DNA from 2 places in the Colwellia sp. SU-HH01172 genome. Region 1 is predicted to be linked to the other one. Evidence: predicted binding sites of a transcription regulator. Region 1 holds the regulator's gene; the other holds the start of a gene.

What was found. The regulator FNR, encoded in region 1, switches genes on or off when oxygen is low (the NO sensors DNR and NnrR bind a similar motif). The targets are predictions, from matches to a motif close to TTGATCTAGATCAA.
Region 2: the regulator FNR is predicted to act here: its motif matches at 2,994-3,007, upstream of hemN (oxygen-independent coproporphyrinogen III oxidase).

The regions. Positions count from the first base shown of each region.
Region 1 is NZ_BAAJMB010000004.1:261,119-277,937, reverse strand. Features, by position in the region: gene AC27JP_RS12680 (M28 family metallopeptidase) at 1-1,157, opposite strand, end outside; gene AC27JP_RS12675 (DUF3083 family protein) at 1,467-2,585, shown strand; gene AC27JP_RS12670 (LysE family translocator) at 2,768-3,388, shown strand; gene AC27JP_RS12665 (hypothetical protein) at 3,412-3,912, opposite strand; gene AC27JP_RS12660 (Crp/Fnr family transcriptional regulator) at 4,096-4,827, shown strand; gene ccoN (cytochrome-c oxidase, cbb3-type subunit I) at 5,219-6,640, shown strand; gene ccoO (cytochrome-c oxidase, cbb3-type subunit II) at 6,652-7,296, shown strand; gene AC27JP_RS12645 (cbb3-type cytochrome oxidase subunit 3) at 7,296-7,493, shown strand; gene ccoP (cytochrome-c oxidase, cbb3-type subunit III) at 7,486-8,454, shown strand; gene AC27JP_RS12635 (FixH family protein) at 8,631-9,131, shown strand; gene AC27JP_RS12630 (heavy metal translocating P-type ATPase) at 9,159-11,558, shown strand; gene ccoS (cbb3-type cytochrome oxidase assembly protein CcoS) at 11,555-11,770, shown strand; gene AC27JP_RS12620 (sulfite exporter TauE/SafE family protein) at 11,779-12,441, shown strand; gene fnr (fumarate/nitrate reduction transcriptional regulator Fnr) at 12,493-13,212, shown strand; gene uspE (universal stress protein UspE) at 13,379-14,311, shown strand; gene AC27JP_RS12605 (methyl-accepting chemotaxis protein) at 14,405-16,285, opposite strand; gene AC27JP_RS12600 (malic enzyme-like NAD(P)-binding protein) at 16,473-16,819, opposite strand, start outside.
Region 2 is NZ_BAAJMB010000001.1:1,262,355-1,279,173, forward strand. Features, by position in the region: gene AC27JP_RS05600 (M61 family metallopeptidase) at 1-327, shown strand, start outside; gene AC27JP_RS05605 (VOC family protein) at 483-1,016, shown strand; gene yihI (Der GTPase-activating protein YihI) at 1,772-2,359, shown strand; gene AC27JP_RS05615 (DUF2489 domain-containing protein) at 2,369-2,869, shown strand; gene hemN (oxygen-independent coproporphyrinogen III oxidase) at 3,063-4,433, shown strand; gene AC27JP_RS05625 (DUF1285 domain-containing protein) at 4,435-4,983, opposite strand; gene AC27JP_RS05630 (methyl-accepting chemotaxis protein) at 5,317-7,245, shown strand; tRNA gene AC27JP_RS05635 (tRNA-His) at 7,452-7,527, shown strand; gene AC27JP_RS05640 (MipA/OmpV family protein) at 7,821-8,594, shown strand; gene AC27JP_RS05645 (alpha/beta hydrolase) at 8,664-9,839, shown strand; gene AC27JP_RS05650 (response regulator transcription factor) at 10,024-10,707, shown strand; gene AC27JP_RS05655 (sensor histidine kinase) at 10,700-11,953, shown strand; gene AC27JP_RS05660 (hypothetical protein) at 12,226-12,636, opposite strand; gene AC27JP_RS05665 (reprolysin-like metallopeptidase) at 12,626-15,253, opposite strand; gene AC27JP_RS05670 (hypothetical protein) at 15,456-16,691, opposite strand; gene AC27JP_RS05675 (putative bifunctional diguanylate cyclase/phosphodiesterase) at 16,701-16,819, opposite strand, start outside.

The DNA.
Region 1 (16,819 bases):
TTAGAGCCTAATAGCCCTTGCTCTTCTGCGGTAACAGCCATAATTGTGATTGAACGTTCAGGTGCAACCGGCAATTTAGAGAAAGCTTCAGCCACTTCAATAAGTGCTGCCGTACCAGAGGCATTATCAACCGCACCATTATAAATTTGGTCGCCGTCTTTACTACTATCTTTACCTAAATGGTCCCAATGGGCCGTATACAGAATATGTTCGTCTGGTTTAGTGCTACCCGGTAAGGTGGCAATAAAGTTATATGACGTTGATTTTTTCACGGTATTTTTCACCGCAACTGAAGCAGTTAAATCTCCCATATCAACATGGTAGCTGCCTTTAGCAGCTTCGGCTTTTGCCTGCTCAAAATTCAAACCGGCATTTGCAAAAAGCTCTTTAGCAACTTCGGTGTTCACCCAGCCTTCAACGGCAACTCGGCCTTTATTCATGTCTTCACGAACAAAACCAAATTGTGGTCCAGTCCATGAGTGCTCTACCACTGACCATCCATATGATGCAGGTTCAGTTTCGTGAACAATAATAGCGCCCTCAGCACCTTGACGACTCGCTTCTTCATACTTATAAGTCCAGCGGCCATAATAAGTCATGGCGTTACCATTAAATAATGCCGGATCTTTAGTCGCAAAACCTGGGTCATTCACTAAAATAACAACGGTTTTTCCTTTAACGTCAAGTCCTTCATAATCATTCCATTGATACTCAGGTGCATTAACACCATACCCAACAAAAACTAATTCAGAATCTTTAAGCTGCTCAAAATCACTAATGCGACTTGAGCCCATGACCATATCGTGGCCATATTGATAGTCTTTACCACCAATAGATAATGTCATTTCAGGCGACGCTTCAATGGATACCATAGGCACAGCTTGTAAAAAGCTATCGCCATTACCTGGTTTAAAGCCTATAGCGGTTAACTGTTTAGTTAAATAATCAAGGGTAAGTTCTTCCCCTTTGCTCGACGGTGCGCGGCCTTCAAATTCATCTGAAGCAAGCACTTTGATATGTTCGGTAAGTTGTTCTTTATTAATACTGTTATAACTCGCGGTTACATCCAAAGCACTATTACTTTTGACAACATTTTCCGCGCCACAGCCTAACAATACGGCTGAGGTAAGTAAGGTAAAAGCTAACATTTTTTTCATGTTTTTATTCTTTAGTTGAGAATGACGCCCCGATTATAAACAAATCTGGCCTAACTTAGGTAGGGTTAACTAACAAAGACATGTTAAGTGGTTATTAGAACGACTTATTTATGACAAACAAAAGTCACTTTATCCGAGTTATAATCGATTTGTACCATTTGCCTGAATATTATTTTCAGGCTTAATATCAAAGTTATAAATAACATCACTGATGAATAATCTTGATGTTCTACTCTTTGATATAAATCATATTTGACCACAAATATTGTTGCTACTATGCTAATGTTTTCAATCAATAGGTTAATTGCTATGCCACTTTCCCGTAAAAGAAGCGCTCAACACAAAGTATACATTCCATCTTCAGCTCGAGAAAACCAATATTTACTTGCCAAGTTTAATATCACTGAGCAGTTAATAGAAAGAATTGCCGGTGCTATCGATTTAAATAGCGAGCAACCATTTCAAGCATTTTATAAAAAATTATCTGAATTTTTTTTTAAAATTAATGAAGAATTGGATATTGAAAGTGGTCAATTTGTTGCCAATGACAAATTTACCCGTATTCGCTTTAGCCCTGAAAAAATCACCGCGCAAACCGAACAGCAAATTTTATTTCTTTATAACTCCCGTTATCATTTTAGCCAAAGTGCCCATTATGATGCTAAGAAACAAGCTCGCAAAATTCACTTGGTATTTTTAGCTAACGGCGATGAAGTTAGGCACAACTCGGCAATTTTCCACCAAAAGGTGGTTAGCGCCATTGCCAAGTTTGCTGAGCAAACAGGTATTAGCACCGATGATATGCGTATCTGTGATCATCAACATCTAACTTATGATTTATTTGCTAAAGATAAAGGTGTTCAAGGCAACCAGGTTCATAAGCTGCGTAGTATTTCGAATCGTTATGCTCCTGATGACATTTCAATTCCAGAAAATACCGATGAATTAACCTATGCGGTTGTTGACATGCCGATTAACCGCCGCCTACGAAATATAGTTGAACTCGATCACAGTGAAGGTGAAAACTACAGCCCACTATACAATTACATTGCCGATGCTTTTATTAGTGCCGCTAAAAAGCACCATTTAAATAATGGTGCGGTTATCGCTAATGGATTGGTACCAATTGTTCGTAAAAGCGAGGATGAAAATACCATAGCAAAAGGTGAACTCATCATGTTGGGATATAACCCGAAAAACACCAGCGGTGGCTACATCTGCAAATGGGCCGCCGATCAACTTGTAGATAGTGTTCAATTTGTTTTTGTCGCTAGCGAGCAAGATAAAACCAGTCATGGTTATGGTAAGTTTCTCACTCAAATAGAACATGCTTTGCATAGCATTGCTGAAAAGCTTGCTTATGTTAATGATAAGGAAGAATTAACCGTACGCTTCCATCAACATATTGGCTTTTATCAAGAACAATAAAAGTTGATTTGCAAAAATACGATAAAAAAACGTGGTCATTACCACGTTTTTTATTTTCCAGCAGTCAATCCATTTCCCCCAGCAATGACTAAATAATTTTTGCTACGAATCCCATATAAACTGAGGTAATATATCAGGTTAGGATCTTGACAGATATATCCCTTTTATAGGTAATTTAGACATTGATTGACTTTACCCTGCTCAGCATTTTTATCCCGACATTTTTGATCGTAAGTATAACGCCAGGCATGTGTATGACATTAGCCATGAGCTTAGGTATTACTATAGGCGTCAGAAAAACATTTTGGATGATGTACGGAGAACTACTAGGCGTTGCAACCGTGGCCATCGCTGCTGTATTAGGCGTAGCAACCTTAATGAATAAATTTCCACAACTATTTCAAGGTTTTAAAATACTGGGTGCACTTTACCTAATGTATGTGGGTGTCAATATGTGGCGAGCTAAAGGTAAGCTTGTCGTTTCAGCGGCAGAGAATAACCAACGAATAAATAAGTTAAGTTTATTTCAACAAGGATTTTTTACCGCTATTGCTAACCCTAAGGGCTGGGCCTTTATGGTGTCGCTATTGCCGCCCTTTATCAACCCTACTTTACAATTGGCACCACAATTGAGCATGTTAGTGGCAGTAATATTACTATCAGAGTTTATTTGCATGACCATTTATGCCACCGGCGGAAAAACGATTGGAAAAGCATTAACGCAACGTAATAACGTGCAATTGCTCAACAAAGTATCGGGTAGTTTAATGATTTTAGTCGCCATTTGGCTGGCAAGTAGTTAACTCTGTCGCTAGTAAAGAGTGTATTAACTGCGATGGCTAACAATAGTAAGCATTTTACTATGTGTTTGCTGATCGGCCATGGTGAATGTTAACCATATTCTCCAGGTCATCGTTTCTGCAGAGCAACTGCCCACTAATACTTCTCCTTGAAATATTTGAGGTTTTTGATTAATCGATGACGACGCACTGGAAGCAATATTTTCTAAAAATAATGGGATTTTTCCCATAAACATCTCAACCCCTTCCATATAACCAGTTACTGCTTCAATGTGGTTCGTGCCGGTATAGCTAACCGAAATATTAAATGCCTGCTCAGCAAGAATTTTATTAACATCAAATAAGACTTCTACACGACCATGTTCAAGCTCAAAATAGCACTGACTTTGTTGTTCAAGACATTGCATCTTACGTTCTGGCTGTTTACTTTTCTTGCTCGCGTCAGTACTTTCTCCATTACAAGCCGCTAACGAGGTTGTCAGTGCTATAAGTAAAATAGACTTAGTTAGTTTTCTTATATTTATCATTTGCAATGCATACAGGTAAATTACTTGTTCTTTATAATACCGAAAACACGGTGATATTTATCACTTTTTTAAGCACTATTTTTGATTTGAAACAAAACTCGCTTCATTCGCTGTTGCTATAATTTTACTCAATATTAAACCCCCGATTTTTAATATATTAATAAAGTGACAGTAGGCAACGAAATGACAACATGCATTAAGGTTAAACAACCTAACACTAAATACGTAGACTGTGATAATTGTTCAATGCAACCAGTTTGTGTGCCTTTAAAAGCAGGGAAAACTGAAGTGTCAATTATGGATAGCTACTTGTCTAAACGTAATATTGTCACTATTTCTACACCACTCTTCCAAGAAAAAGAAACCGCCGGTGCTATTTATGCCGTATGTTCTGGTAGTTTCAAGCTGACTGAAACATCTCCTGAAGGTAAAGAGAAAGTCATAGGTTTTCGTTTTCCTGGAGAGTTAATTGGTGAAGATGCCATTCACACTCAACATTACAATTACAATGCCGTTGCGGTCGGAAATACTACGGTATGTCGAGTTGACTTAGATGAGCTAAATGAATGTGGTAAATTAATGCCTGAGTTACAGCTCAGTCTAATTTCGTTATTGAGTAAACAAAACTCTATGTTACGTGAAGAATTTAGCTCAGTGGTTGCTAAACACACAGCTGAAAGTCTATTAGCGGCATTTATTCTCAATATGCTAAAAAGAAATGCCCTGTATCAAGAAAGCGAATCAAAACTACATTTGCCGGTTGGCCGAGATGTCATCGCCAACCATTTAGGTTTTCGTCGTGAAACCTTAAGCCGTATATTTTCCAAGTTCCAACAAAAAGGCTTACTTTCTATTCACGCTAAAGATATTGAAATATTAGATTTAGTTGGCTTACAAGACGTTGCATACAACTGATAATAAAGGATTTTAATATTATGCTGAGATAATTCCTCAGCATAAATTCATTTACACTCGGATAGTAATAAAATAAATTTCAAACAATAGTTAACTCGCTGTTTTCCATAAACTCGCCTACCTTTAAGAGTAACTTTTTAACACAATCATTTTTCTGGCAATTTTTATCTTAGGATTATTGTATAAGATTAGGGTAACTTCGTTTTTTTTGTTGATTTAAATCAAGCTTTGCAGTTGATTTATGTCATAGGCGAAAGGTAAAATTACATGGAATTTGAAACAGCTCGTAACAGAGTGTGACATTTATCACTGCTTCTCAGCAATTTTTACTGAAAAAGTAGTTTTTCTTATTAAAAATTGCAAAATCTAACCTAGTAACGGAACAATAAAAATGACAACAACGCTTGATCATCCGTCCTATAACTTCAATGTGGTGCGTCAATTCACCGTAATGACAGTTATTTGGGGGATCGTTGGTACTCTAGTAGGTGTTCTTATTGCGGCACAATTAATTTGGCCGGCATTAAACTTTGACACACCTTGGTTAACATATTCTCGTCTTCGTCCACTGCATACCAATGCGGTAATTTTCGCTTTTGGTACCAGTGCTCTGTTTGCTACTTCATATTATGTTGTTCAGCGCACATGTAAAACAGCCCTTTTTGGCGGCAAGTTAGCGTCATTTACCTTTTGGGGTTGGCAAGCGGTTATTGTTCTTGCGGCGATTACATTGCCGTTGGGTTATACCTCAAGTAAAGAATACGCTGAATTAGAATGGCCGATTGATATTTTAATCGCGGTGGTATGGGTAAGTTACGCTATTGTATTTTTTGGTACTTTAGTTAAGCGTAAAACTTCACACATTTATGTTGCCAACTGGTTCTTTGGTGGTTTTATTATCACAGTTGCGGTATTACACATAGGTAACAGCATGGTTATTCCAGTATCCATGATGAAGTCTTACTCACTATATTCAGGCGCGATTGATGCCATGATGCAGTGGTGGTACGGACACAATGCCGTAGGTTTCCTTCTTACTGCTGGTTTCTTAGGTATGATGTACTACTTTGTACCAAAACAAGCTGAACGTCCGGTTTATTCTTACCGTTTATCAATCGTTCACTTTTGGGCGCTTGTTTCTCTATATATTTGGGCGGGTCCGCATCACTTACATTACACTGCACTGCCAGATTGGGCACAATCTGTTGGTATGGTAATGTCTATCGTTTTATTCTTGCCATCTTGGGGTGGTATGATCAACGGTATTATGACGTTATCTGGCGCGTGGCATAAACTTCGTCATGACCCAATTCTACGTTTCCTAATCGTTTCATTATCTTTCTACGGTATGTCTACCTTTGAAGGTCCAATGATGGCGATTAAATCTGTAAACGCACTTTCTCACTACACTGACTGGACCGTTGGTCACGTGCACTCTGGTGCGTTAGGTTGGGTTGCTATGGTTTCAATTGGTGCCATGTATCACTTAATTCCTGTGCTATTTAATCAAGGCCGCATGTACAGCATTCGCTTAATTAACATTCACTTCTGGATGCACACTGCTGGTATCGTTTTATACATAGTTGCGATGTGGATTTCTGGTGTAATGCAAGGGTTAATGTGGCGCGCGGTAAATACCGACGGTACTTTAACTTACAGCTTTGTTGAAAGTTTAACTGCGTCTTACCCGTTCTATTTCATCCGCTTTGTTGGTGGTGTGTTAGTGGTTGCAGGCTTTGTATTAATGGCTTACAACATGTTCAAAACTATTGGTGCTAAAGACGGAAGTCTTAAGCCAGTTGAAGTAGCTTAAGGAGCCATACCATGATCAACAAACATGAAAAAGTTGAAAAAAGCGTTGGCTTATTCTTTATCTTTACTATCTTTGCTATCAGCATCGGTGGTTTAGTTGAAATTACGCCGCTTTTCTTCCAAAAAGCCACAACAACACCTGTTGATGACTTACGTCCATACACGGCCCTAGAAATGGAAGGTCGTGATATTTACATTCGCGAAGGTTGTAACGTATGTCATAGCCAAATGATTCGTCCTTTCCGCGCAGAAACTGAGCGTTACGGACATTACTCAGTTGCCGGTGAACAAGTTTGGGAACATCCTCATTTATGGGGTTCAAAACGTACAGGGCCAGATTTAGCCCGTGTTGGTGGTCGTTATAGTGACGATTGGCACCGTGCGCATTTACTTGACCCTCGTTCAGTTGTTCCTGAGTCAAATATGCCTTCATTTAAGTGGTTAGCTGAAAATACCCTTGACGGTGAGTTAACCGCTAAGAAATTATCAACATTTAATTTCTTAACACGTAATCGTAGCCATAAAGACGAGCAAGGTAATGCTATTCCTCTTTACTCTGAAACTGATATTGCTGGTGCAAAAGCGGCAGTTAAAGGTAAAACAGAAATGGATGCATTGATTGCATATTTACAGTCTCTTGGTCATGCGTTGAAATAATGACTATGGATTACGGCACGCTTAGAGGGTTAATTGCCCTATTAATATTGGCATTATTTATTGTCATTGTGGTTTGGTCATATTCAAAAAAACGTAAAGGCGCGTTTGATGAAGCGGCAAATTCAATTTTCGAAGAAAAAGACGAAATAAAACACACTGACAAAAATAACAAACAGGAGACTAATAATAATGTCTAGCTTCTGGAGTATTTGGATTTCGGTTCTTACCTTAGGCACATTAGTAGGTTGTTACTTACTATTACGCTGGTGTTTAAAGAACTTTGCAGGCGTTGAAGAAGGTGAGTCTATGGGCCACACCTTTGACGGCATTGAAGAATTGAACAACCCACTACCAAAATGGTGGAGTACATTCTTCTTATTAACAATCATTTGGGGCTTCGGCTATTTATTGCTTTACCCAGGTTTAGGTAACTTCCAAGGGCTTTTAGGTTGGAAAAGTTCTAACCAAGGTATTTTGAATTTATCAGAGTCAAAAGCAAGTATTGCTGACGCAAAAGAAGCTGGCATGCTAGTTCAGTATGACCGTGAAGTTGCAGCGGCTGACGCTAAATATGGTCCAATATTTGAAGCTTATGCGGCGCAAAGCATTGAAACATTAGCGGGTGATGAAGAAGCATTAAAAGTAGGTCAACGCCTATTTTTACAAAACTGTTCGCAATGTCATGGCTCTGATGCTCGTGGTACGACAGGCTTCCCTAACCTAGCCGATAAAGATTGGTTATACGGTGGTTCACCTGAAATGATCAAGGCAAGTATTATGCACGGCCGTAAGGCTAATGGCATGATGGCATGGAGTGCAGCATTAGGTGGTGAGCAAGGCGTGAAAGAAGTTGCAGCTTTCGTACTGAGTTTAAGTGGTCGTGAAGTTGACGCTACAGCCGCTGAAGCGGGTAAAGCTAAATTTGCTATGTGTGCGGCTTGTCACGGCGCAGAAGGTAAAGGTAGTGCGGAAATGGGTATTCCATTAGGCGCGCCAAACTTAACCGATAACACTTGGTTATACGGCGGCTCTCCACGCGCTGTTGAAACATCAATTGCTAATGGTCGTGCTGGTGTAATGCCTGCTTGGGATAAAATCCTAGGCGAACAAAAAGTTCACGTGATCAGCGCTTATGTTTATAGCTTATCGCAAAAGTAAAAGCACTATTCTAACGAATTAGTTTATTACTAAAAACAAAGCCTTGGTGTTTCATTACAGCAAGGCTTTTTTATGCCGATAGCAAAATTAAACTTCATCAAATTAACGCTTTTTTAATAGTGCCAATATCAGAAAGGTCGTATAATGTGCGCACTATCTGCAAATAAGAAATTTTTATGAAAACATCTTGGTACCAAGAGCCCTGGGCATGGCTTGTATTTATATTGCCTTTTACCGCAGTAGTTGCCGGTATTGCAACTTTCATTATTGCTAATACAGACCCAGATACCTTAGTTATTGACGATTATTATAAAAAAGGTAAAGCTATTAACCTTGAACTAAGTAAAGTTAAACAGGCGCAAAAGTTGGGAATGCGCTTTGGTTTAAAACTTGTCGGTGACCAACTGACGATTCGCCCCACTGGTATCGAAAAAGAATTTCCACTGTTAAATGTTAATTTTTATCACCCAACCTTAGCCGAGCGAGATTTTTATTTAGCATTAACTGCTGATGGTAATGGTAATTTCACCCATTTTTTTGAATCTGACCAAGATACTTCAGGTAAATGGCGCGTGACAATTAGTCCGTTTGAACACCATTGGAAAATTCAATCAGTGATCCATTTGCCACAATCAGAGTTCATTGATATTACCCCGAATCCAACTGACGCTAAGTAATGAGCTGGTATTAATGAGCATCTATTTATGAGTTTAGATTGTTTTCATTGTGGTGAAGTTGTGCCCAATGGCATTGACTTGCATACAGACATAGATGATAAAAAACAACCCATGTGCTGTGTCGGCTGTCAGGCTGTCGCGCAAACTATTGTCGATAACTGTTTGACGGATTACTATCGTTTTCGCAGCGCCCCGGCCCAAAAAAGTGATGTATTAGTTCCTGAGCAATTACTGCGCAACGAAATTCTCGACGATGAAAACTTGCAAAATGAGTTTGCCTACTATCATGACGGCTTTAAAGAAACCATATTAACCGTTGAAGGCATAAGTTGTTCAGCTTGTGCCTGGTTAATAGAAATGCAGATCAGCAAACTTGGCGGTATTAACAAAATTAATGTTAACGCCACTACCCAAAGAGCAACCGTTCAGTGGCGAGAAAAAGACGTAAAGCTTAGCGAAATTCTTAGCCTAATTGAAAAAATTGGTTATCATGCCCTGCCATTTAAGGCGAGCACAGCAGAAGAGATAAATAAAAAACAAGCAAAGAGCTTTATCAAACGCTTAGGCATTTCCGGCATTTTAATGATGCAGGTAATGATGATCGCGTTTGGCTTATATTTCGGCGCCTTTTCCGATATGGCCGCACACAACTTAGTTTATTTACGTTGGGCAAGTTTGTTTTTAACAATACCTATTGTCACCTATGGCGCCTTTCCATTTTACAAAAGTGCCTTTTTCGCCCTAAAAGCGAAACAGTTGTCAATGGACGTGCCGGTTTCGATTGCCATAGGACTAGCCTTTTTAGCCAGTGCCTGGGCAACCTTTACTCAACAAGGTGAAGTTTATTTTGAGTCAGTCTCAATGTTCACCTTTTTATTGCTCATCGGTAAATTCCTAGAGTTTCGTGCCCGTACCCGAGCAGCAGATGTTTCAGCTAATCTATTAAAACTAATGCCGATGACCGCAACTAAGCTGGTTGATCATCAAGAAAGCTTTATCGCTGCCACCAATTTAAATGCCGGCGACATTATTTTAATTAAACCCGGTGAAACTATTCCCGCTGACAGCGAAATTATCTCAGGTAGCAGCCAAATTAATGAAGCCATGTTATCGGGCGAGCAATTGCCATTGCATAAGCATCCGCAAGATATTATATACGCCGGCACAATAAACGGCGATGGCAATTTAACCGCTAAAGTAAAACACAATAATCAAAAGTCATTTTTAAGTCAGTTAATTCGTTTAAGTGAAACGTCACAAACCCATAAGCCTAAATTAGCGAAATTGTCTGACAAAATAGCGCAGTATTTCGTTGCTTTGATACTTTTTACAGCCTCTTGTACGGCTTTTTATTGGGCGCAACATCAACCTACAGAAGCATTTTGGATCACATTATCAGTATTAGTCGTGACTTGTCCTTGCGCATTATCACTGGCAACGCCAACCGCCCTAACCTGCGCAACCACTCGCCTTAATCGCGAAGGCATTATGGTAAAGTCCGGGCATGTTTTAGAAACTATGCCTGAAATTGATGCTATGGCATTTGATAAAACCGGTACGTTAACCACTGGCGAGTTTACTATTGCTAATGTTGTTACATACGGTGACTATGCACTTGACAATAATCCAGCGGGACCAGAACAAGTATTGGCCATTGCCGCCGCGCTAGAAGCCCACTCTGCACACCCGCTTGCCAAAGCATTTATCGATTATCGCGACTTTAACCACACAGCTAGCCAAGTTGTTGTTGCTCCAGGAGCGGGAATTTCGGGTGAAATAAAGCAAAAACATTACCGAATAGGTAAAAACTCTTGGTTACTTGATAATAACAGCGAGCAAGCTCATAGCGCCCAATGTGTGCTGATGGAGAATGAAACCTTAATAGCAGAATTCTATTTGCATGACGGTTTACGTGATGACGCCAAAGCACTGATTGAATTTCTGCATAACAATCAAGTTAAAACCTTAATGCTTTCTGGCGATCACTTAGTCGGTTGCAATAAACTACAAAGCCAACTAAAGCTTAATGACGTACAAGCAAATTTGTCAGCCCAAGATAAAGTCAACGCCATTAAAGCCCAACAATTGTCTCATACCGTTGCTATGATTGGTGACGGCGTCAACGATAGTCCAGTATTAGGCGCGGCACATTTATCCATTGCCATGGGCAGCGGCACTGACATTGCTAAAAACGGTGCTGATGTCATTTTACTCAACAATAAACTCAAATCAGTTCAGACCTTGAGAGATGTTTCCATACGCACTGCAAAAATTATAAAGCAAAACTACCTTTGGGCATTTGGTTACAATGCCATCGTATTACCTTTGGCGGTTATGGGTTATATTGCACCATACATGGCTGTTATTGGCATGTCTGCCAGTTCAATTTTAGTGGTGAGTAATTCGTTAAGGCTATTAAGAAAATGAGTGTAATTTACGTATTGATCCCTATTGCTATTCTGTTAACGGCTGTTGGTATTTATATCTTCTTTTGGGCGGTAAAAACAGAACAATTCGATGATCTAGAAAAACAAGGCATGAGTATTTTATATGACGATGCCAACGAAAAAAAAGACGAACAAGTTGATAACGACGACGATAATTCCACGATAAATAACGAGCAAGATACACAGAAGTAACCCTTAATATGACCCTAGATTACTTCTCAGCATTTGTTATTGGCTTATTAGGCTCTGGGCATTGTATCGTGATGTGTGGTGGCATTAGTACCATGCTCACCACAGCAATATCGAATGAGGTCAGCAATAACAAATATCGCATTGTTTTTGCCTATAATTTCGGACGAATTTTTTCTTACAGTCTCATTGGCGCATTAGTCGCGTTTACCAGTTCAATGGCGGCAAAAAATGTCGGTTTGCCCATTGCAGCGTTAAAAACTGTCGCTGGCATCTTTCTTATCTTACTCGGTTTATATCTAGGACAGTGGTTAATGTGGTTAAGCCATGTCGAGCATATTGGTAAAAAACTATGGCGCCATATTTCCCCTAATACCAAGAAGTTTATTCCGATTAAAAATACTCGTAGTGCATTTGCCTTAGGGGCATTATGGGGCTGGTTGCCTTGTGGTTTGGTATACTCAACTCTTACCTGGGCATTAGCCAGCGCTAATACTATTAACGGCGCCTTAATTATGTTTTTCTTTGGCCTAGGTACCCTGCCAGCATTACTTTCTGTCTCACTGGGCACTATCAGTATTAAGTCCCTACTGAGCAATACGCTCTTTAGAAAACTCGCCGCTATTCTGGTGATTTTATACGGTATTTATACTATACTTATTGCATATCTATAACGCATCTAATATGATCCACATCATTAAAATGCAAATGAACTATAGGTCATTATGAGTAATAAATCGTGTACAGGTCAGCAACATATTCACTGTCAAAACTGTAGCATTAGTGAGCTATGCATACCGTTTTCTTTAAACGATAAAGAACTCGATACCTTAGATAATATTATCGATCGTAAGCGACCTATTCATAAAGGTGAGCAAATATTTAATGATGGCCAGCCTATGCATGCATTGTACGCCATCCGTTCAGGTACCTTTAAAACCTACACGGTAAACGAGCAAGGTGAAGAGCAAATTACCGGATTTCATTTAGCAGGTGACTTATTGGGTTTTGATGCCATTGCCAATGCAGAACATCCAAGCTTTGCCAAAGCTTTAGAAACCTCTATGGTCTGTGAAATCCCTTACAACACACTTGATACCTTATCTAACAGCATGCCGAAACTAAAAAAACAAATTTTACGCATGATGAGTACGGAAATTCGTGGCGATCAAGAAATGCTAACCTTGCTGAACCGAAAAAATGCCGAACAACGATTAGCAACGTTTATTAGTACCTTAAGTACTCGTTACCATGCTCGTGGTTTATCGGCGTCAGAGTTTCGTTTGTCGATGACTCGCAGTGATATTGGCAACTATATTGGTTTAACGGTTGAAACCATTAGCCGTTTGCTTAATCGTTTCCATAAAAATGGCTTGATCCAAGTTGATGGCAAACTCATCACCATTTTAGATATTGATAAATTAAACGAGTGCGCAGCGCTTTAACCCCTTCTTACTTTTCTAAATTTCCTTATTGAAACAATTCACGCTATGCTTAGCGTGAATTGTTGTTTATCTTAGAGACGATAATAATTTGATTTAAAACAACTATTATTGACTCAAAGTGGTCTATTGTTATAGTTACAGTAGACAATTGATAAAGGAATTAGATATGGAAAAGTATCAAAAAATACTCGCTATTGTTGACCCAACAACAGAAGATCAAAAAGCTTTAGAGCGTGCACTAGAATTGGCCCGTAAAACAGGCGCTAGCATTACAGCATTTTTGACCATATATGATTTTTCTTATGAAATGACCACCATGCTTTCAAGCGATGAGCGAGAGGCTATGCGTCAATCGGTGATCAACGACAGAACTCAATGGTTACAGTCAATTATCTCAGAGCTTGATGTTGCTGAACTCAGTATTGATTGCCAAGTTATTTGGCATAACCGCCCCTTTGAACAAATCATTGAGCAAGTGCTTAAAAATGGCTACGACATCGTTATTAAGGGCACGCATCAACACGATAAACTAAAATCAGTCATCTTCACACCGACTGATTGGCATATTTTACGTAAATGCCCATGTCCAGTGTTACTGGTGAAAGAACATTTATGGCCAGACAACGGCAATATTGTTGCGGCACTCAATATTGGTAGTGATGAAGAAGAACATCGCTCACTAAACGATAAAATTACCGCCGAAGCCAAACAGTTAACCAAAGTAATGAAAGCTAACTTACACTTAGTTAATTCTTTCCCTGGTACACCCGTTAACATCGCCATTGAAATTCCTGAATTTAATGCCAGCGATTATAATCGTTCGATGTTAAAGCATCATGAAAATGCCATGTTTGAACATGCTAAAGCATTTAATATAAGTAAAGAAAACACTCATATCAAAGAAGGTTTACCAGAGGACGTTATTGAAAGCCTGGCTAATGACTTGGACGCTGAATTAGTGATTCTAGGCACCGTAGGCCGAACGGGATTATCTGCGGCCTTGATTGGTAATACCGCTGAGCATGTTATTGATCGGCTAAACTGCGATGTGTTGGCATTAAAGCCAGATGGTTATATTTCCCCGCTTGATGTCGAGTAGCTCACGACAGTTAATATTTTCTTTTAGAAGCTTGAGCAGAGTCAGTCCTCTGCTTAACTTTTAAAATAAGAAAATTATGACTTTCCTCCAGCTTTATAAGGTAAATCTGCCGATTAGATCTTTTAGAGTATTAGACTCTTGATGTAAGCCATCACATAATTCTTCTGACTTGACCATGTTTTCTTTGGTTTGATCGGCAGAATTAGCAATCATTACGATATTTTGACTTATTTCTGACGTGGCTAATGTTTGCTCTTTTGTAGCCGATGCAACAGAGGTATTCATTTCGGTCAAGTTAACAATTTCGCTGGCAATATTATCCAGCGTACTGCCAGTTTCTTTCAGCCTTTCCGCACTTTCAAGAGTATTTTTACTGCCTAGTTCAATCGAAGATACTGTGGTAGAAGCTTTGGCATTTAGTGTTTCTATCATGTCATTAATTTGTTCTGTCGATTCTGCCGTGCGTTTGGCTAATGTTCTCACTTCATCGGCAACAACAGCAAAGCCTCGCCCTTGCTCTCCTGCTCTAGCGGCTTCAATAGCAGCATTGAGTGCCAACAAATTGGTCTGCTCAGATATGCCCTTAATAACATCTAAAACATTGGTAATGGACTTAATTTCACCAGACAGTTCAGTTACCGACTCAACCGATGTTGCCATTGATGTCTCTAAATTGCCCATCTGCGCTATGGTGTCATTAACAAACTGAGCGCCATTTTGGGTCGTTGCTTCAGTCGCCATTGCAATTTCAGAAGCGCCTTTGGCATTATTTGAAATATCTTGCACGGTGACTTCCATTTCATTCACCGCTGCTGCAACCGTTTGCGTATTAGAAGACTGCCTTTCTGCAAGACCTGCCGCGCCTTGTACTTTCTCTTGCACAAGTTCGGCGATATCTTGCACATGTGTTGCAGAAATAGACACTTGCTTAAACATCTCATGAAGCTGCTGTAAAAATAAATTAAATTTTGTCGCTAAAATCCCAACTTCATTACTCTCATTGGCTGGTAATCTTGCCGTTAAATCACCATCCTTTTCGGTCAGTGCGGTTACCGCATCGGTAATTTCTTCTAGTGGCTTAAATATTTGCCTCGCCAAAATCCTAACTAATGCAAAGCCTATTAATGCTATGACGATACCAAAAATTATATTTTTATTAATGGCTTTATTAAGCGGCCCAGATAATTGCTCTTCAGGGATCTCGGCAACTAAATGCCAATCTAAGGAATCGAGAGAGGTGCTCGAAATCACATACTCTTCAGCATTTATTTTTTTAGTTACCAGTTTTCCTGCTTGCATTGCTAACAGTTCAACAGACTGACCTATTTTAGTCTTGTCACCATGCAGCATGATCTTGCCATCATTTGAAACTAAGTAAACTAGCCCTGACTTACCAATTCGATGGTTACTAACTAAGCTGGTCATCGAATCTAAAGATAGTCCTATGCCAGCGACAGCAACTCGCTTGCTATCAACAACCACAACATAGTTAATAAAGACAACAACTTGATTGGTCAATTTATCAACATCCAAACTTAGCTCAAAGGTTTTATCAGATGCTAGAAAATTATAAAACCAGCTATCATTTTGCTGATCAACTTGCCGGGTAATACCTGCATCGGTGTAATAGTTGCTCGACTGAAGCGACACGATATAGGCACTAATGGCTTTATTCTCTTGCTTAATAACCGACAAGTAGTCAATAAAAGCGGCTTGTTGACTTAGCTCTTCATTGTTTTTAAGCCAGCTACTAACAAATGAATTTTGCGCGATTTCTTTAGAGACCATGATGGGAATTGCGAGCTCTAATTCAATGCCGTTTTTTACTTCGTTTAGTGCCGTTGGTAAATCAACTCTAGCAAGCTTTTCTTCGGTATGGCTACGTATGCTATTGGTGAAAAGTAAAGTTGATACGGTTAAGGGCAGGAGCATGGCTAGGATTAATCCAGCATATACTTTTTGTTTCAATAACATGAATAATCACCTAAAGTTCATTTTGCCAAGTCATAGTTAAAATGAATGTATAATGCCTTGCTAATGCAGCGAGTTTAACATTATGAATTATCAATACATTTACCTAATCACTTTCTCAAGCCTAGGATATAAAATGCAGATATACAAAAAACTCACAAACAAATTCAAGGCTAAATACTAAATATCGTTACTCACAATAACGCTCTGGCATTGCTAGTGCCGCGACACCAGAGTCTACCGCCGCTTGAGCAACGGCTTTTGCCACATTGTTGCATAACCTAGGATCCATAGGACGTGGAATAATATAGTCTTTTCCAAAGCTTAAATGCTCTTCACCAGTAGCTTTTAAAACGCTGTCTGGCACTTGTTCTTTGGCTAATTGACCAATCGCGTGCACAGCGGCTATTTTCATAGCACTATTTATTTTTCTCGCCCGAACATCTAATGCACCTCTAAAAATAAACGGGAAGCACAAAACATTATTCACTTGATTTGGGTAGTCAGAACGCCCCGTTGCCATGATTAAGTCATCAC
Region 2 (16,819 bases), on a different contig from region 1:
GAGCAATATCAAGCCTATCTAGGGGCTAGCTTTACAGCGCAAGAAATCGGTTTAAAAGTCACGCAAGTGTTAGAAAATTCTCCCGCTGCGCTGGCAGGACTAGCGGTTAATGACATACTCGTTGCAGTCGATGGCTTAAAAGTAACGGAAAGTTCACTGCAGTCATTACTTGAACACACACCAAAGGATACGAAGTTGAACTGCCACTTTTTTCGTGATGACCAATTATTACAGTCAAAGTGTCAAGTTACCGATTCTCCGCTATCGGGCATAGCGTTCAAAGTAGTCGATGACAACTTAGTCAAAGCTTGGCAACGCCAGAGTTAATTATTGTGGAAACTTCACATGTAGAACAAGAATGTAAACTAAAGCGTACGCATATGCTGACAACATAAATGTACTAAACTAACCAGAAAATTAGGGCACTGAAATGAGTTATGGTAAAAATTAGCTCATTCGAGAATCGCATAAATAACACTATTATGATTAATTTAAAACGCTTCCATCATGTCGCTTATCGCTGTAAAGACGCGAAAGAAACTGTCGATTGGTACCAAAAACATTTGAATATGGAACTTACCGTTGCCATAGCAGAAAATGAAGTACCGTCAACCAAAGCCCCAGATCCCTACATGCATATATTTTTAGATGCCGGTATGGGCAACGTTTTGGCTTTCTTTGAAATCCCTAATTCTCCAGATATGGGCCGTGACGAAAACACACCACAGTGGGTACAGCATATCGCTCTTGAAGTTGAAAACGTTGACGCATTAGTGGCAGCAAAAGCAGAGTTACAAGCGCAAGAAATCGAGGTGTTAGGGCCGGTGAATCACGGAGTATTTAAGTCGATTTACTTCTTCGATCCTAACGGTCATCGGCTAGAACTAGCCGCCAATACCGGCACAGCTGAGCAATACGAAGAGCTTAAACGTGTAGCCCCTTTGATGGTAGAAGAGTGGTCACAAACGAAAAAAGCCCCCACACACGCTGCATGGTTGCATCAACAAGAAGATTAACCCGAGTAATTTAATGCTGCGGGTTGCTTTTGTATGTTACCCGCAAATATCTCGCCTACCACTCACTATTTCATAGATAAAATATTGAAGTTTCGCTACAGCCCTTAATAACGAAGGGTTTCGTAACGAATTTAGTATTCATAGCATAACGAGTAAATTACTTACATTCACCATTATTTTTGTAAGACATTGACCACTAAATAACTAAAATACAAAAAAAAATAACATCTATTTACATAAAAATTACATTTAAAAACAGATGCTTGTAAAATATTGTCTTTTCGTACAATAAATAAACGATAAAAAGCGCTTGCTGCATTAAATAACTTCAGTAAAGTATAGGGCAGCTGCTAAAGCAGCATTACACAAAACGGATAGATATTGCATGGAAAGCAATAAGCGTTTAAAACGCAGAATACTATTTTTAAACAAGGATTGTTGACTAAAACTCATGAAGAGTATTGTTATATTTAGTCCAGAAGGGCATTACGGATAGCCATAGAAAGCGTCAGGACGACCGAGAAAAATAAAATTAAACACGGAAGATATTATAATAAGATTGGAAACTGTCAAATTCACAGGGACTGTATCAAAAGGTTAGGATAACCATTTAAGAATCGGAACTATCTATGTAGTGAAATACTACATTCTTCTCCAAAAGCGACGTTTTTAACGTCGCTTTTTTCTTTCTATCGCTGTTTGGTTCGTAATGTCGTAAAATACCCATAAGTGTTCATTATTTTAAGTTTATTGTTATGTCTCGTACGAAAAAATCGCGCAAACCAGGTACTGGTTCAATTGGTGTTGTTAAAGATGATAAAAAGAAATTAGCCACACCGGTACCTCGTAAGCCAAAGAAAAAAACTGGCAAGGAAGCAGGTAATCGACAAAAAGAAGCAACGGCTAGCGTGAGTAACAAACAAAACTCAAAAGTAAAAAAAGATCCCCGTATTGGCAGTAAAACGCCGATCGATTTGGGTAAACCCCTTGCTACACCAAGTAAGCCACAAACGGTTACAACAAAATCGCTTAAGAAAATTCAAGAAAGCTCACCAATTGCCGCTATCCGCGCTGTCGAAACAAGCGAAACCTTAGCAGAGCAACTTACTCGTATTGAGCAAGATGCTAAGTTGCAAGAAATACTTGAAAAGCAAGATAATGACCAAGCGTTAACAGCAGAAGAAGTCGACTACTATAATGAACTAATGGAAAAACATGAAAAAATTAGTCAAGAGTTAGGCGCTGACGACGAAGACGAAATCATGGTCACGAATACCAAAGCCGGCTCTGAAGATGAGCTTTGGGACAAAATTGACAACAGTGACTTATCACGATTCGAATAAGGATAAAACATGCTTTCCAATCCATGGCTTTATCTTGCGTTATTAGGCATTGTTATTATTGGTGTGCTTGCGGCCATTGCCACTAAGTTATTACGACAATTGGATCAGCAAAAACGGGCACAAGTACACGCAGAAAAAGCCCAAAAACAAGCACATCAGCAACATGACAAAAAAATAATATCGAGTGTTATTATTATTGTCCGTGCCATGAAAGAAGAACAATGTGATCTTGCAGAAGGCTGTTGGCGCTTAAGTGTATTGCTTGATTCATTAAAGTTAAGCCAAGAACTAAACTTGCAGTTTCCAGCAATATTTCAGCTCTATGAAGCGATTAAACATATGCCAATTTTAGAAGCACGCAAGCAGCTTGATAAAAAAGCCCGTATGAAGCTCGATTTAGAGCGTATGAAGGCAGAAGCAACATTAGCCGATGATATTAAACGTGATCTTGAATTGCTGCATCAATACGCCAATGAACGCTCATCCGTATTAAGTAACAAAGCCACATAAGTGGCTTCGTGGTACAAAAAAGCAATCACACTAAAAAACCACGACAGCTCACTATATCTAACTCGTTGTAATAAATAATGAAGTTATAATAAAAATGATATAAGTCACAATAACATCATCAGCATTGCGCTCGATCAATGTTTGCTCAGCTAGTTAATCTATAATAGCCTTAGATTGATAAACGGGAAGACTCATGCAAGCAACTCAATTTTTCGATAGCGCACTTTTAAAGAAATATAATACTAGTGGCCCAAGATATACCTCATATCCAACGGCACTGGAATTTCATGATCAATTCAACCATGACCATTTAGTGCAAGCGATAGAATCATCACCAAATCGTGAGTTATCTTTATACGTCCACATTCCGTTCTGTCACAGCCTTTGCTATTACTGTGGTTGTAATAAAGTTATCACGCGTCATCGTGACAAAGCCGATACTTACCTTGAATTTCTCGCCGAAGAAATTGCCTCAAGAGCACCGCTATTTAAAGATTACACCATAAAGCAATTGCATTGGGGCGGTGGTACACCAAGCTTTTTGCGACACGAACAAATTACCAAACTGGTTGAACTGCTAAAAGAAAAATTTACTTTTGCAGAGCAAGTAGAAATGAGCATTGAAATTGACCCACGCGAAATCGAAATGGATCTGGCCGAGCATTTATATAGCTTAGGTTTTAATCGCCTTAGTATTGGTGTGCAAGACATTGACGAAAAAGTTCAGCAAACCATTAACCGTGTGCAATCAACAGAGTTTATTGAAAACTTTATCGCACATGCCAAAGCAGTTGGCTTCAAATCAATTAACATTGATTTAATTTACGGTTTACCACATCAAAATATTGATACCTTTACGCGTACATTAAACAAAGCCCATGAGATGGACGTAGACCGTATATCACTATTTAGCTACGCTCACTTACCATCACGTTTCGCGGCGCAACGTAAATTACGAGATGAGTGGCTACCCAGTGTTGATGAAAAATTTGCCCTAATGAAACTAGCCATCGAAAAGCTATGTGATTTCGGCTACGACTTTATCGGCATGGATCACTTTGCTAAACCTCAAGATGAGCTTTCTATTGCACAAAAAGATGGCAGCTTACACCGAAACTTCCAGGGTTACACCACCAAAGGTGGCTGTGACTTGCTAGGTTTAGGTGTTTCGTCAATTAGTGCCATTGGTAATAGCTTTAGCCAAAATACCAAAGAGTTACAAGATTACTACAAAGCCATTGATAGCCAAAAGCATGCACAAGTAAAAGGCGTGAGTTTATCGACTGACGATATTATTCGTGGTGAAGTTATCCGTGAATTAATGTGTAACCTATATTTAGATAAAAACAAAATTAATGCCAAATTTGCTATTAATTTTGACGATTACTTTGCTGATGATTTACCACTATTACAAACCTTCATTGATGACGGTTTAGTTGCCAACACCAGTGATGAAATTCAAGTTGCACAAAAAGCACGTTTGCTTATTCGTAATATTTGTATGAGTTTTGATGCTTACATGAAGCAACATGTCAGTAAACAACGCTTTTCGCGAGTTATTTAAATTAGCTTGCTAAAGAACCCAATACAAATCTTTGTTCGGCACTGTAAAAACATAACTCAGTGCCGTTTTCATTTTGCTCTTCTGTTGCTAAATCAACCCATTGGTAATAAACATTCCGGTGTACTTTCGCCGTTAAATTGCGCCTAACCGTTAGATATAAATTACCTGATTCATCAGCAATTAACGGATGGTTTTCATCCAAAATAAATACATCATCTAAATTAGTTGTTACCTGCATACGCGATTTTTCAGCATCTAGCCATTGCCACTGCGTGATTAAAAATGGCGCATCTTCAACCGCAATACCAATTTTTTCAACCGGTGTGACTAAGAAGTAATTCTCATGCTCTTTTTTTAATACTGAGGCGAATAACTTAACCAACGACAAGCGCTTAAATATCGTGCCATTGTAGAACCAACTACCATCAGCTTTTATTTGCAAATCAATATCGCCACAAAACGGCGGATCCCATAATTCAACAGGCGGCAATTTCTTATCACCATGCGATGACGAATTGGCAATTTGTGCAGTAATTTTTTCTAAAGACATAACTTTCACTTTAAAGCCTCAATTATATTATGGTAGCAAGCTATGAGAAAAACTAAAAATTTCTCAATGAATTAATGACTTTGATCACTGTCAACAAAAACGCGTTGGCAAGTCGATATTTTGTAATTTTGTGTTACGCTCATTACAAAGGACTCACTCGAACCAAGGAGGAAGTAGCTAACGAACATAACAATATCAATCAATATATTGATGTTCGAAAATAAGGTATTTAACTCTATGTTCAAATTTAAGAAAATTAATCACAAACTTATTTTTTCTTTTTTATCTCTTTCACTACTGCCCTTAATCATCTTTGCTTTTTTCAGTATCAATATGGCAAAAAACTCTATTCAAGCACAGGCCTTCAATCAGCTAGAATCCGTGAGAACCATCAAAAAATCACAATTACAACATTACATAGCATCATTAAAATCTAGTTTGTTGGTACTTAATCACTCGCCTTATACAGCAAGTGCCTTAAAAGAGTTTACCGAGATAACAAGAAATAACGGCATCACAAGTCAAGAGTGGCAGCAACTTGAACAGCAATATGCTGAACACTTTATCAACATCAATAAAGTGAATGCTTGGTATGATCTATTCTTAATCGATTTAAATGGCACCATTGTTTTTAGCGCGGCTAAAGAATCTGATCTTGGAATGAATATAGCAAGTTCGGCTTTAGCGAATAGCAGTATTGGTGATGCCTTTATTAAAGCGAAAGGCAGAGAAGTTGGTGTCTTGACCGTCAGCGATTTTAAACCTTATCCGCCATCAAATAACGAACCTGCCGCCTTTATGTTCAGTAAAATAGCTGACAGCAATGGCGTCGCTATGGGTTACGTGGCATTGCAATTTCCAATCAATAAAGTTAATGAAATAATGCAGCAACGTGAAGGCATGGGAGCGACGGGAGAAACCTATTTAGTAGGGCAAGACAAACGCATGCGCTCTGACTCTTTTCTTGACCCCGAAGGCCACTCTATTCTCGCTTCATTCGCCGGTACCATTAGTAAAAACGGTGTTGATACTGTTGCAGTTAGCGATGCTTTTAATGGTATTGAGGCCAGCAAAATTATTATCGACTATAACGGCAACCCCGTATTGTCTTCCTATACCACACTGAGCCTTGACAACTTTCGATGGGCTTTGATTGCCGAAATCGACGAAGCGGAGGCATTTGCGACCGCTGATAGTCTAATGAAAATATCGACAATAATTGTGATTGTTGCGTCGATTATTATCACCTTGGTCGGTTTATTTATTGCCAAAAATATCGGTAATCCCATCGTACAAGCAGTAAACGCGGCACAGTATGTTTCTTCAGGAGATTTAACGCAAACAATCGAAATCAATCAAAGCGATGAATTAGGCCTACTACAACAAGCAATGCATGACATGACTATTAAGTTAAAAAGCATGATAGAACATATTTCAGCTTCAGCTGAACAGCAAGCAGCCGCCTCGCAAGAGCTTTCCAGTATCACAGCACACACCAATAATAATGTCAGCCAGCAGCACCAAGCAACAGACCAAGTCGCAACCGCAATAAACCAAATGAGTGCATCTATCGATGAAGTCACCAGTCGAACGGCGGAAGCTTCAAATGCCGCCGACGACTCTAAACGCTTGGTCAACACTAGCTCAACAGCGGTTAATGAAACCATAGAACAGATCCGAGCGCTTTCCAACGGCATCTTAGAATCTAAAACCATGATCGACGAAGTACAAGCCGGCACAGCAAACATTGTTAATATTCTGGTCGTTATTAAAGGCATTGCCGACCAAACCAATTTACTCGCGTTAAATGCAGCGATTGAGGCGGCAAGAGCTGGAGAGCAAGGCCGAGGTTTTGCCGTGGTTGCTGATGAAGTGCGCACTTTGGCACAAAACACCCAAAACTCAACCATTGAAATTGAAAATATGATCCAGTCACTAGAGAGCAAGGTAAGCAAAGCCACAAACTCAATGAACTTAGGTAGTGAACAAGCCAAAAGTATTGTTGAGAAAACTCATGAAGTTACACAATCTTTAAGCGAAGTTGAAGCCTCGGTTTCACTGATATCAGATATGAATATTCAAATTTCTACCGCCACTCAACAGCAAAGTGAAGTGGCAAGAGATATCAGCCAACAAGCCGTACAAATCAGTGATATTTCTGTTGAAACAGGAGACGGGGCAAAAGAAATTTCTGCCGCCAGTGACGAATTAGCAAAGTTAGCGGCAGATCTGTCGGACCAAGTAAAAACCTTTAAGGTGTAATGTATCTAGCCAAGATATCGGTTATCTTGGCTAGATTTTTAAAGGCCAACATGACAGGTAAGTACCATAATTTGTCGGCAAAGGTTAATTAAGCACAAATTTTTTGCTAAAAGTTACCGGAAAGTCGATATTTTTCTTGTCAATCGCCCATAAAATGCAATACAATCCTCGCGCCTTATCAAGAGGCGCTCCAAGTAATATCAGTGGTGGCTATAGCTCAGTTGGTAGAGCCCCGGATTGTGATTCCGGTTGTCGTGGGTTCAAGTCCCATTAGCCACCCCATCTTTTATTTGCTAAAGCTGCTAAATCATTCTATTTCCAATACAACGACTGCACATTTTCAGTTAACACCTTAAATTTTTTATCCCTTTTTTTTCCATTCACCCTATCATTTTTTCAGTTTTGTATAGCTACCGTTAACGCAAAAAAAACATAAATAATCAAATTATTTCAATAAATTAAATACAACCTATACATACCCTGCTACTTAATTTTCGCCAAGTGACATTTGGTTGACATTTGCCTCTCTATAATCGCCGCACATTAGTCAATATATCCATCTATAAAGGTTTATTATGAATACGTTAAATAAATTTTTGACAGCTATCACGCTTCCTACACTCGCTTTAGTTTCCTCTGCCGCACAAAGCGTCGAAATATCAAACGGCCCTGACCGCTTAAACATCGGCTTAGGTATTAAAGTTGAATCATCTCCATTCGTTGACGTTAGTAACGACAGTATTCCCATTATTGCTGGCAGCATTAAACAAGGTGGTTTTTATTGGCAAGGCAACGAACTTGGCTATCGTTTTATTGAAAACAAGAATTTTCAATTCGCAACCATAATTCGACCATTTGAAGGTTTTGACTTAGAAGCTGATGATTTATCAGAAGGCTACAAAGGCTTTGAAGAACGCGAAGGTAAAATGGAATACGGTTTCAGCGCGGCTTTTAATACTGGCCCGGTTGTTACCACCATTACCCCTCTATACAACGGCGAAGGTATGTCACTTGAAATAGACGCAAGTCGTAAATGGGTATCAGACAGCTATGTTTTCAAATTAAAAGGCTATGTTAGATACGACAGTGCCGACTACCAAAACTATTACTTTGGTATTACTGAAGATGAGATGAACAATCCACTAAACCATAAAATTAATAGCGCATACAAAGCCGGCAGTGGCATCAGTTACGGTGTTAAAGCCATTGCTTCTTATCAAATTAGTGAAAGTTTCTACGTTCAAGGTTTACTAGAAGCCGGTAAATTAGACAGCTCTATCACCGACTCTGGCCTGGTTGATAGCACCAATACTTTTGGCGCGGCAATAGGCATCGGCTATCGATTCTAATCACTGGCTTATACCTTTAGCTAAAACATACAGGAGGAAACTCCTGCTATATTTGATCAGGGTTTCGTAATGAAAAAAACAACAAAATTATTTTGCCTGACGGCAATACTAGCATTAACGGCATGTTCATCATCTATGCGTTATTTTCAAGGCCAAGATGATTGGTACCGCGACTTACGTCTTGACGGCTGGCAAGCATCTGGCGCGAACAAACAAACCGTAGCGCAAGTTATTAATCGTATTGAAGAGAAAAATCAAAACCAAAAGGCTCGTTTTGACCTTGCAACCAGCGAATATAAAAGTGGCAACTGGCATTATGAATGGGACAGCGCAGGTCAGCAGGCAAATGCCGAAGGTGACTTTCTAGCGGCAAGTATGTACTACACCATAGCGGCTTACCCATTTATCAATGAACAACCGCGCTCTAATGATTCATACCAAAATGCCTTAAAAAATTATCAACAAGCTGTTGAAAGCGATGGCTCTGCATTGGAGCAGATCACCGTTTCAACTCAAGATGGCAAAGCAAAAGCATTTTTACATTTACCTAAACAGCAACCTAATAAGGCGATGCCAGTTTTAGTAATGACCAATGGCAGTGACCACGCATTAACCCAGCTTTACCCGATTTATCGCGACTATATTAAGCAAGCGGGTTGGGCCATGGTAACTTTTGATTTACCAGGCTTAGGGAGTAACAACAGCTTTGCACAACACACTGGTCGCACTAATGTTATTCATCAGCAACTTATTCAAAAGCTTAAGCAAGACCCTCGACTACAGTCAGATAAAATTGTCTTAATGGGCAAAAGCTTTGGGGGTAACGCGGCAATTAAAACCGCCTTTACCAATAGTGATGATATTGCTGGTGCTATTAGCTGGTGTGGTGCGGTGAATGGTCCATTTCTAAAGTTCGGTTTTATCATGACCTTGTTGCCTGATATGACCCGAGATGCCTTATTGTCTCGCTTTGACCTACCGCAAGATAAACTGTCGCAGCAAGGCAAAGCACTAGCGTTATCTTCACAGTATTTGGGCAAAGTAAAAACCAAGGTGCCAATGTTGGCGATTAACCAAGGCAACGACAAAATTTCACCGGTAAGTGATATGCGTTTAATTGCCGAGTCATCTACACAAGGAAAGTATGTCATTGTTGAAGAGGATATTACACAAGGGCATTGTTCATCTGACAGCTTAACCATGCCACTGGTCGTCAACTGGTTAAATCAGCAATTTCCGATCTAGTCAGCAGGCTTAAATTTATCAAGTGCACAATAAGCCAAGAGAGTTATTATTAATGGAACTTTCTTGGCTACTTTTCCCGTCTATACTGCAAGGATGTAACTATAAATAAAGTTGAGTACAAACAAGGTTATTATTAAAAAACACTGATAAGCTCAAACTAACAAAACTTCTAAGGACAACACCTGTGTTACGAATATTAATCACTGAAGATCATCTTGACCTTGCAGAAAATATTGGTGACTTCATAGAAACTAAAGGCCATCAGTCTGATTATGCCTACGACGGACAAATGGCGGTGACACTCGCTGCTGAGAATGATTACGACGCGATTATCATGGACATTAATATGCCTAAAATGGATGGCTTAGCGGCGACTAGCGCAATTCGCCAAAGTGACAAACCTTCAACACCTATTTTAATGTTAACAGCCAACGATACTCTAACCGATAAACTCGCGGGTTTTGACGCCGGCGCCGATGACTATATTGTTAAACCTTTTGCAATGGCTGAGCTATATGCTCGCTTACAGGCACAGGTACGCAGAATAAATCACGATTATGTTAACGAATTAAGCTTTCAGCAGTTAACACTAAACCAAAGCAATAAAACCGGCTGGGTAGGTAAGCAAGAGTTACCGCTTACTCTAGCGAGTTTTAAAATATTACAATTGCTTGTTAAAAAGCAGCCGGAGATAGTCGAGAAAAGAGAAATTGAATTTCAACTCTGGGGCGATTTAAAACCAGAAAATGATGTGCTGCGTAGTCACATTTATAAGGTGAGAAAAATATTGTCGATTCACCTACCTAACTTAAAAATCACCTCAAAACATGGTCAAGGTTATAAATTAGAGAAAGTTGTTCATGAATAACAGTACCAATAAAATTACAGCCAAGCTCAACAAACTTAGCTTAAGTCAACGACTTAAATTTACTTTAATAACGGGTTTTCTTGTTATTGCATTGCTCGGCTCTATTGCCTTAGTGGTGATCAGTAAATCAATCGAAGATCATATTTTTGAAAATCAATTACAGTCAATTGTTAATCAATATCAAAGCCTCACTCCCGCACAACAGGAAAAGTATTCCAGTATTAACCTGAGGATATATCGCAGCTTAGCGCAAGTACCGTCACAATTTCGCAATAAGCTCACCAATTTAAGCCCTGGCATTTATGACGTTGAATTTTCCGTTAGTGAAGAGTTTCACATCGCTGTCGTACCTAGCAAAAACTCCAAGCTCTACTTCTTTTACGATGTTTACGACTTAGAAATAAGTGAAGCGTCAGAAATTGTTATTGTCGAAATAGCCTTAGGCTTGTTTATGCTGTTATTACTGGTGCTCTTAATTATTTTTCAAAGCACCATTAACAAAGCGTTAAAGCCAATGTTTACGCTTATCAGCCAAATTAAAAATACCGATGGCACAACGGTTGACTCCTTTGTTAACCCAGGATTTGCAGAAAATGATCAAGAAATAGGTTTACTTTATCGCACTCTGAATGAATACAGCGAACGCCTATCAAGTTTTGTTGAGCGTGAGCGTGAATTTACTGGTTTTGCCAGCCATGAATTGAGAACACCTGTTACCATCATCAAAGGCGCTACTGAATTGCTCGAATTGCAACAGCAACCGGGCACTACAAAACAAATACAGCGTATTAAACGGGCAACACAAGAGATGGAGGATATGATCAATGTGTTGTTAAGCTTAGCCAGAGAACGCCAAGAGACTAATGTTGAATCGGCGCAAGTTCATAGCCTGATTAATGATTTAGTCAATTCATACCAACAACGAGCCAACAAACAGAATAAACATTTGCTCTGCCAAGGTAACATTGACCCAACATTATCTGTACCGCGCACACACTTTAATATTGCGATGGAAAATTTATTAATTAATGCCATTAAGTATTCCGACGGCAGAAATATTGACATTAAATTATCAGAAAATATTATCAGTATTTGTAATGACACCAGTCACGATCATCAGCACATAAAAACCCAAGGATACGGCTTAGGGCAAATTATTATTCAACGCATATGTGAGCAGCAAGGCTGGACTTTTACGCTAGAGGAAACAGAACATAGTTTAACTGCCAGCATTACTTTTAACTAACCGGTTGCCACTCAAAAAAGTGGTAAGGCTCGTTTCTGCTAATAAATGACCATAGATGCGTTATTGCGAAGGTTGACCGCCAGAGTCACCAAAAATCCACTACCATCAAATACAGACCGAATAATTCGCCATTTACATAAAGTTGACTTCACTATGCTTAGGCACAGCAACACCTATTTCATCAAATGGCGATAAGAATGGAAAACGGCCTTGAATTAATAAATTAAATCGCAGGCCGTCTTAAATGGTGTCAATGACTGGTAAAAATACTATTATCTGCTGTTATCCAAGCTTGCCAAACACATAGTATAAACCGCCTGGTTAAACTGTTTAGCAAATTCATATTCTACTTTTCGCTGCTGCCTTTGTTCTGCTGTTTTTAAAACATCACCACTCACTAGCATAGGCTTTACACCACATTGTGATTTCAGTAGCGACAAATCATGCTGTTCAAGGCCCGGCAAGACCATTCTTCGGCCTTTACTGTGTAATAATCGATAATCAGCATTAGCTTTAGCCTGCTCAATCGCTACCCTAACATTATCGTCTAAGGGCTTAGTGGAGTCTGTGCTTTCCTCAGCCACACCAGTTTCGTTTTTTGGCGCTTTATCATAAGCGCTACAGGCGCTAAGCAATGACATCATAAACATTATGGCTAGCAATAGTTGTCGATTATTGTTCATGACTCACCTCTGCTTTAAATCTTTGGCTAGCGGCAATTAACATTAGAAACAGTAAATAGAAGATACTACCACTGCCAGAAGAACTACTTTCTGTTTCAACCTCAGTAGGAGTCGGTACTACAGGTGTCGCTGTTACACTAATCACTAATTCTGCCGTGGCGGAAGCTTGTACTGCGTCTTCCACAGTATACGTAATAGTTTCACTGCCACTAAAACCGGCAGCGGGTGTGTAACTGACTTTATTATCGATGACTTGCACGCTACCACTACCATTTGTGGTTACGGTTTTTAGTGCCAAGGTATCGCCATCAAGATCACTATCGTTGAGCAGAACATCAATACTATTTGCACTCGAATCTTGTGCGACCGTTGCAGTATCGTCCTCCGCCGTCGGTTGGTCATTCACCGGTGTAACATTGATTGTGACTTGAAAAACGTCACTCACTAAACCACTAGTCGTCGCTGTCATGTTAACCATGATACTACCGTTAAAGTTTGTGTTCGGTAATACGTTAAGGTCGCTGAATGAATAATTGTCACCTGCTAAAACTTGTAGCGTATCTATACTCGGATTGTTTTCAAACGACAACATGGCGGCATTTAGTGCGATGCTGGTATCTTCATTTGTGGTAATACTATTCTGGCCTGAGAAAACTGGCTTAGTGGGTGCTGAATCAGTGATGTTTATGGCAAAATCACTATTATTAATAGCAAAGAATATATTATTGTTACAAGCAACTTTTACTCGCGCTTGTGTTGTTGTTAGGTTAGTCAGATTGATTTCGTGACTGCCATCATTGCTAACACCGCTTGCCAATGTTTGGCTAAAGTTTTGCCCTGAATCTGTTGAAAGCAAGATATCAACCGCGGAACAAGAAACTGGCGCATTTTCGGTATTGGCGGTTTGCCATGTCACAGTTTGACTTGAACCATTCCAATTACCAATATCATTAACACTAAAACCTTGCGATACAGCGACAACATTCACTTTCATCGCGTCATCAACTAAATTATTTTGATTGTCACGTACCACTAAGCGAAAGTTAAGCTCACGCGTCTGCGTCGGTAATGCCTCCCCATGTGTCGGCGTATTGGTTAAAATATCATTAAGCTTAGGAAAAGTTCGCTCAGCATGGTCTACTGGGCTAAAAGCTCTAAACAATGGTCGTTGACCGTCATCAGTAGCATCATCACTTGCGCTATTGCTTTGCGCGCCTAAATCAAACTGCTCCCAACTATAACTCAAACTGTCGTTATCAGGATCGGTTGCACTACCCACTAAAGTAAATGGTGTTCTAGCCGGGATAGTATAATCAGCGCCCGCATCGACACTAGGAGCATCATTGCTAAAAGTACTAGTACTGCCACAACTACCTAATGGCGCAACATAATTTCGAATTTGATCAATGGAGTGAATATGAAAATAGGGATCTGAACTATTCTGTATATTTTGTCCATCACAAATACCAGCATAAGCCATGATAGTTGAACCGCTGCCGGGTTCAAAAGCACTATCAAATGCCCAGTTACCACCACAAAACCCTGAGCCACCGTTGAAAGTATGATCAGCGCCAAATTGATGGCCTATTTCATGAGCCACATAATCAATATAAAAAGTATCTGATGTTGGCCTGCTACTGCCCGTTACACCTTCAGCTTTAATGCTGGTACATACCACTCTAAAACCAGCAAGACCACCAGCCCCTGTACCAACTAGATGGCCAATATCATAGTTATTTGCGCCAATTGCGCCATCAATAACACCAGCATTCAATTCAATATCATTGTCGGTATTGTCAAAAGGGTCACTACTACTATCGGTAAAAATAATACTGTCATTATTAGCGACTAATTCAAACGTCATTGACAAATCACGCTGGTAAACGTCATTTAGGCGACTCACTAAGGTTACCAAAGCGGCGAGCGTGCTTTCCGTGGTGCCACCATGAAAAGCCGCATATTCACCAGTCGTCGCTATTGCCAAACGATAAGTTGTTAGTTGGGTTGTTATTGCATTACTAGTAACCTCGGTACTTGTTTGAGCTTTATTTACAAGCTCACCACTATATTTTCTTGGCGGCAGGCGTTTAGTTAGCTCTGCAGGTGCCAAAGGTTGTGCATCTTTACGATAATAGTTGTGATATTGACGATTACTTGTGCTATTGCTTGGATCTATAAATACTTGTTCATTGCCAATATTGAAAACGCCATGAAAGCCTTGCGGCGTAATATCAAATTGTCCTTTGTTTGCTGGGGCGTCAATATGATAGCCTGAAAATGTTTTTATAGATGGGTATTTAGCGGCAAGCTCAGGATGCATCACTCGCGATGAAGTCAACTTAAAAGTGGCATAACTGCCGTCAGGTAAAGGTAAATCTAGCACGATATCGCCGTTATTTAATAACTGTTGCTCGAGCAAAGCGAAATCAACATCAAAATATAAGCCCGAAGAGGCTTTACTATTCGCTTTTGCGCTAGAGTTTTGTACTGAAACGGTCACATTCGATGATTGCCAAAACTGTTTGTCGATTACCGCATTTGAATATTCATTTGCTTGGACAATACTCAGCGCACCGAGCAAACAATAAATACCAATAAATAATTTTGATTTAACCATTTTTAATTCCTGCTTTTACAACTTTGAATTGACAACATAGCGTTAATGAAAGTAGATGTTAGTAACGAATTGTTTAATTTCTGTATCCACTTTGATAGATAGAAGGTTCAATATAGCTTATCACAGGTTAACAGAAGATTAACAAGTGGCATTAATTAAGAAATAAAAAACGCGACAGTTATATCGGAGGTACACATACGATTTAGAAAAAATATCTCGCGGCAAGTTGCCATTGACGCTCAAGCAATTTTACGGGTTGGCCAACATACATCCGTGCCTGACGTTGACTGTTAATCCAATTATATTCAACAGACAATAACCAAGGTTTACTGTAACGGTAGGTATAGTTTATCGTCGCTGATTTGCCATATTCATTGTTGTTGTCACCAATAGTTTGGTCGTTATCAGTCACCGAAAACTCTTCTAGCCTTAATGTTGCGCGATGCTTATTAATTCTTTTCGACACAGCAATATAACCACTCGCATAATCATTATTGACTACATCCATTCGCATCGGACTCTGCATCAAGGTATCGCCAACAAGATATTGCGCACTAAGCTCTATAGCCTGAGGTAACCGCCAGCTTAAGCCAAAATGAGTAAAGCGAGTACGCCAGCCGTATTGGCCATTTTCAACCATATATGGGGTCGCTTGATTATCATAATAACCAACCGCTATCTGACCTTTTTGATGAAATTTAATTTTGCTTCGAATATGAAAGCCCCAATTATCATCAAGCTCTAGAAATGGATCTGACTCTGCCGCTTGGCCATTGAGATCATAACCAGGTAGTCGGGCAGGAAAATCAGAAATCTTTTTTGACTCTGTCCACAAAGTTTGTCGATTGCCGACTGTCCAACCATGCCATGATAGCAAAGCGCCTGCTGGGTCATTATTAACAAATGCCGTGCCAGCCAGTGTAAAATCAAAATCGCTATCATTAAACTTGCCTAAACGTGTTAGCGCTAACTCACTGCCTAATACTCGAATTTCTTCGCCTATCCAGGTATTAATTGCCGAGGAATTCAAAGTATTTCGACTGGCCCAAGCGAATGCGTTATTTTCTAATGATATTTCGGGATAAAAGATGCCGGTTTTGCTCTGCCAGCGATAACCAGCATTATTAGGTAAACTACGATATTTAACAAAAGCCTCTGTTAAGCCCAGTGCAGTGTCATTTTCATCACTATAACTATTCGCAATTAAATGCGCGCTAAGCCCCATATCCCAGTCAATAACGAGTTCAGCACCCGCCTGCGCTAATGATATATTTTCACCGTTATGACTAGAAAATTTGCCATAGCCACCATCGAGATAACTGGTAAGCGTATTTGCGCTTGTCGCTCGAATATCCAATACACCATGTACTTTATATTCAACAGAATAAGCAAAGAAGGTAGATAACAGTAGACCAACAACAGCCAATATTTTTAACAAAGTATATCCCTATTCAAAAGCATATGCCTCTTGCTCCAATAGCCAAGGTGTAAGCTCATTGGCGTGCTTAGGTCGACTAATAAAATAGCCTTGGCCCAACTCACACTGATTTTTCGCCAACCAATTAA